One region of the Pantoea sp. X-Soil-YNGN-775 genome, then DNA from elsewhere that is predicted to be linked to it. Evidence: predicted binding sites of a transcription regulator. Region 1 holds the regulator's gene; the other holds the start of a gene.
The links. The regulator LexA, encoded in region 1, represses DNA repair genes until DNA is damaged. The targets are predictions, from matches to a motif close to TNCTGTATGTACATACAGNA.
Positions count from the first base shown of each region.

Region 2: the regulator LexA is predicted to act here: its motif matches at 967-986, upstream of AC6I8I_RS11240 (DinI-like family protein).

Region 1 covers NZ_AP035945.1:290,241-292,443, reverse strand. Annotated here, with positions in the region: gene dinF (MATE family efflux transporter DinF) at 1-959, opposite strand, end outside; gene lexA (transcriptional repressor LexA) at 1,064-1,678, opposite strand; gene AC6I8I_RS01280 (diacylglycerol kinase) at 1,784-2,152, opposite strand.
Region 2 covers NZ_AP035945.1:2,380,589-2,382,791, reverse strand. Annotated here, with positions in the region: gene AC6I8I_RS11250 (hypothetical protein) at 1-221, shown strand, start outside; gene AC6I8I_RS11245 (hypothetical protein) at 384-650, shown strand; gene AC6I8I_RS11240 (DinI-like family protein) at 689-928, opposite strand; gene iraP (anti-adapter protein IraP) at 1,105-1,401, shown strand; gene AC6I8I_RS11230 (DUF6388 family protein) at 1,603-1,926, opposite strand; gene yedD (lipoprotein YedD) at 2,173-2,203, shown strand, end outside.

The DNA of each region.
Region 1 (2,203 bases):
ACCAGCGCCTGTCGGCAGGCAGAGTGCCAGACGCGCAGCAGCCGGCTGCCATCCTTCGCACCATGCGCCTCACCGGCGAAGGCTTCAACCGCGTAGGCAAAACCATCCAGCGCATAGGCGGTAAAGGTGATAAACATCAGCAATACCGCGTTCACCGCCACCACCTGCGGACCGATGCGTGCGCCCAGCACCGTCAGCGAGGCAAAACAGAGCTGCAGCATTAACGAACGCAGCATAATGTCGCGATTAAGACGCAGCAGCCGCTTCATGTCACCGCGCCAGCTCTGCTTCAGCATTGCCGGGGTGATGCCACGCAGTTTCAATACCCGCCAGACCATCACCGCACCGACGGCCAGCGTTATATACTCTGCCAGTGCGGTCGCGGTTGCCGCGCCTGCCACACCCCAGTGCAGGCCCATCACCAGCCACAGATCGAGTACAATATTGACCAGATTGCCGATCACCAGCAGGATGACCGGCGCACGCGCGTACTGCACGCCCAGCAGCCAGCCAAGGATCACCAGATTTGCCAGAGTGGCGGGCGCACTTAACCAGCGGATCTGAATAAACAGTGCCGCCTGTTGCAAAACTTTGGGATCGCCGCCAATCAGATCGGCCGCCAGCGTAGTAATCGGCGAGCGCAGGCAGATGAACAGCACGCCAGCCAGCAGCGCAATAATTAAAGGCTGGGTCAGCGCACGTGTCAGTGCCAATTTATCGCCGGCACCAAAAGCCTGCGCCGTCAGGCCGGTGGTACTCATTCGAAGGAACAGCAGCAGCATGAAGAGGAAACTGGTGATTGTCGTACCGACCGCAACCCCGCCGAGGTAGACCGGGCTGTCGAGGTGACCAATGACAGCAGTATCGACCACCCCCAGTAAGGGAACGGTGATGTTAGAAAGGATCATCGGCAGCGCCAGCCGCCAGAGGTTTTTGTCGGTAGCCGTTAAAAAACGCATTCGCAGTTCCGTGCTCGGTGCCGCTGCAGAGAGGGGAGCAGCAGCGACAAAATTAGGGCAGACAGAATAGCATCAGATACTACGAATGCGTGGTTATGTCAGACTCAGAGCCATTCGCCGTTGCGAACCACGCCGACCGCCAGACCTTCGACCGTCAGCGACTGAGCGCGCGTATCGACGATAATTGGCTCAAAATCACTGTTTTCAGGCAGCAGATGCACAATAGCACCCTGCTTCTTCCAGCGTTTAACCGTTACTTCATCATCAATGCGGGCCACCACAACCTGGCCATTACGCACGTCCTGGGTTTTATGTACTGCGAGCAGGTCGCCATCCATAATCCCGATATCTTTCATCGACATTCCACTGACGCGCAGCAGAAAATCAGCAGAAGGTTTGAACAGGCCCGGATCAACTTTGTAATGGGTTTCGATGTGCTCCTGCGCCATGATCGGCTCACCGGCAGCAACCCGGCCAATCAACGGCAGACCTTCAGACGCATCTTCTTCCATCAACAGGCGAATACCGCGTGAGGCGCCAGAAACAATCTCAATCACCCCTTTACGTGCCAGTGCCTTAAGATGCTCTTCTGCCGCGTTCGGCGAGCGGAAACCCAGCTGCGCGGCAATTTCTGCACGCGTAGGCGGCATGCCCGTTTGAGTAATATGGTCGCGAATCAGGTCATAGACCTGCTGCTGCCTGCTGGTTAATGCTTTCATCCCGCCCCCTGGTTGTTTATACAGTCGCTGTGAGTATATACAGGTATTGGTGAAATGGAAACCGATTCTCAGGCAAAACGCGCCATCTGACGCGTTGTGGAAGGCTTATCGCAAATGCGACCAAAGCAGCGCGATCCAGACAAACAGTGCCAGTAAGATGCTGATCAGCACCGCCGCGGAGCCCATATCCTTGGCCCGTCCGGCCAAAGGGTGGCGCTCCTGACCGATACGATCCACTACCGCCTCAATGGCGCTGTTGAGGATTTCGACAATGACCACCAGCACCACAGCGCCGATCATCAGAATGCGGGAGACGATATCGACATCCAGCCAGCAGGCGACAATAATGGCGGCCAGCGCGGCCAGCGCCTCCTGGCGGAAAGCGGCTTCGTGTTGCCAGGCGGCGCGCAGGCCCTGCCATGAATAACCTGCGGCTTTCACTATTCTTACAAAACCGGTGGCATTATTTGCCATAGTAAGTGGAACCCTTTCATCGGATTGACGTCAATGTCTGGGCTGCGTGCA
Region 2 (2,203 bases), 2.1 Mb from region 1:
ATAATGCCGCCAACAAGCGGGTGGAGGAGATCCGCAAGGATTACCGCAATGTCGCCGCTAAGCGTGATGCCCGGGTCGATTTGCTGACCGATCAGGTGAGTGCTTTACAGCATAAGCTTGATGCGTTACCGGACCGCACCGCGATCAAAACGGTCGATAAGGTGAAGGAAGTGGTGATTGAAAGTGAGGGGCCTGCGACGCATTCCGGACGTAAACCGTAACTTCCGATTATTCTTAGTGCGGCTTCGCTATTATCGACTAGATTTAAATCTCCGGGCGACATTTTCTTTCGAGGTTTTCGCAGGAAAGGCGCCCGCAGGTTGGCCGGTTGATGAACCGCTACGCCAAATCACTTTGGATAACTGACCAGAAGGACATTTAGCATGAGCGATTCAACAGAAACCAAGACCAAAAACGATTATCTGCGTGACGTGACCTCTCAGCTAAAAGAGATGCGACACTACGCGCAAACCAACACCGAGACCCTTTCAACGCATTGGTTAGCCTTCGATGCGGGTGAATACAAAGATAAGGTCAACGCCGATCGTATCGATGCGCTACTCAACAAGCAGGGTAAGATGCTGGAAGATCTGGATGCCGCTATTCAGGACATCGAGATCGAAATTAATCACAGTGAGCAGGAGAGTTAATTGACCTCCCGCTAACTGATGCGGTGGCCGTTAAGGGATTAATCGGCCACCAGCCACATTTCCGCTTCGTCGAACATCTCTTCAACTATCCGCGCAATCGTCGCTTTATCGTTCTTACTCAAATCAGTATCAATCGCGTTACGTTCCATCGGCTTGACCTTAACTTCAATGTCAGGGAACACCCGATGCACCCGTTTTTCCAGCTCTTCGAGAATCATCTCGCGAGCACCCGGCAAACCGGCTACGTTTCGCTTGTCATAAATCAACTCAACAAACATGATGGCAATCCATTCAGGGCAAAATCGCAGGGATATAATACTGTAAATAAAAACAGTGGCAAGGCGGTGCGCCCGATTCTGGCTAATTTTTTTATGTCACGCCGGACTGAATCCTGCTCTGGCTTATTTCGGCATCATCGCGACATAATGGCACTCCATACATCAGGAGAAGTGCGATGCGACAACTGGTCATTGATATTCTGCTAAAACTGGCAAAAATGGACGTCGACGCGAAAGAGCTGACCGCGCAGCTTGAAGCGCAATCGCTGCTGGTTGCTGCGTTGCTGGTGCAGGCCAAACAGGACAATACGCTGACCATTACCGAGACGGTACAGGATGCGATTGTCACCGCTTCACGTTCATCGACCGAGTTTTTGCAGTCCGACGTTGACCTGCTGCTGACGCACATTAATCGTCTGCTGGCGGTGGCGCAGTATGTGGAAGTTAAAGGAAAGATGGCAGAAGAAGAGTAGCGACGGGAAAAAAAATCGCCTCTGGAGGTGGAAATCCAGCAACACCTCCAGAGGCAGTGCAAAAGCACTATTCGTTCAAGGACAATCACGACCGAAGTCGTAGAATGAAGTTATACACTTTCCTCGTCCTTGTACAACTTTATTGGTGGTAAAACCACTGGTTGGAGGTGTATGAAAAATACACCTTACGGTTCCAGCCGGTCAGAGTTCGTTTTTAATGCAAAACTCTTCCCAGCTCATCCCCAGCGATTCAGCATGTGCTTTGAGATAGCTCTCGATTGCCTCGGCCGCCACGGCTTTGTCGGGCTCAGCCAGCTGAATCGAAAAGATCATCCCATCCAGATTCTTCTGACGTAAAAAGGCCGCATAGATGCGTTCAGCGTGCCATTCACGCAGCTGGCGCAGGGAAAGATTGGCAGCGCGGGCATCGCTTTCGGTCAGCTCATCAAGCGCCGCCTGGAAATCGGGGTGGGCGGTAAAGAACATTTCGCGCGCCTGCGCGTAATACGCTTCCGGAGTTTTCATAGCCAGGTTCCTGAATGTCTGTTGCAGCGCGCCAGTGTAGCGGGTTGCGCCTGACTTGTCAGGACGCGCGCAAGCAGACAGGCGCGTTAGCGGATAAATGTCGCTTATCATCGGCTGAGATTGCGTGAGTTGCGCGGCAGCGCTAAAAAAACCGCGCCCGGCGCGGTTGGATCAGCCAGATACCTTGCGCACCTCAGGGGAAAAATTATAACGTAGCCGCCATTGATGCGATCTTAGGGATTAAACATGAAAAAGTGGATGCTGATGGCCGCGCTGG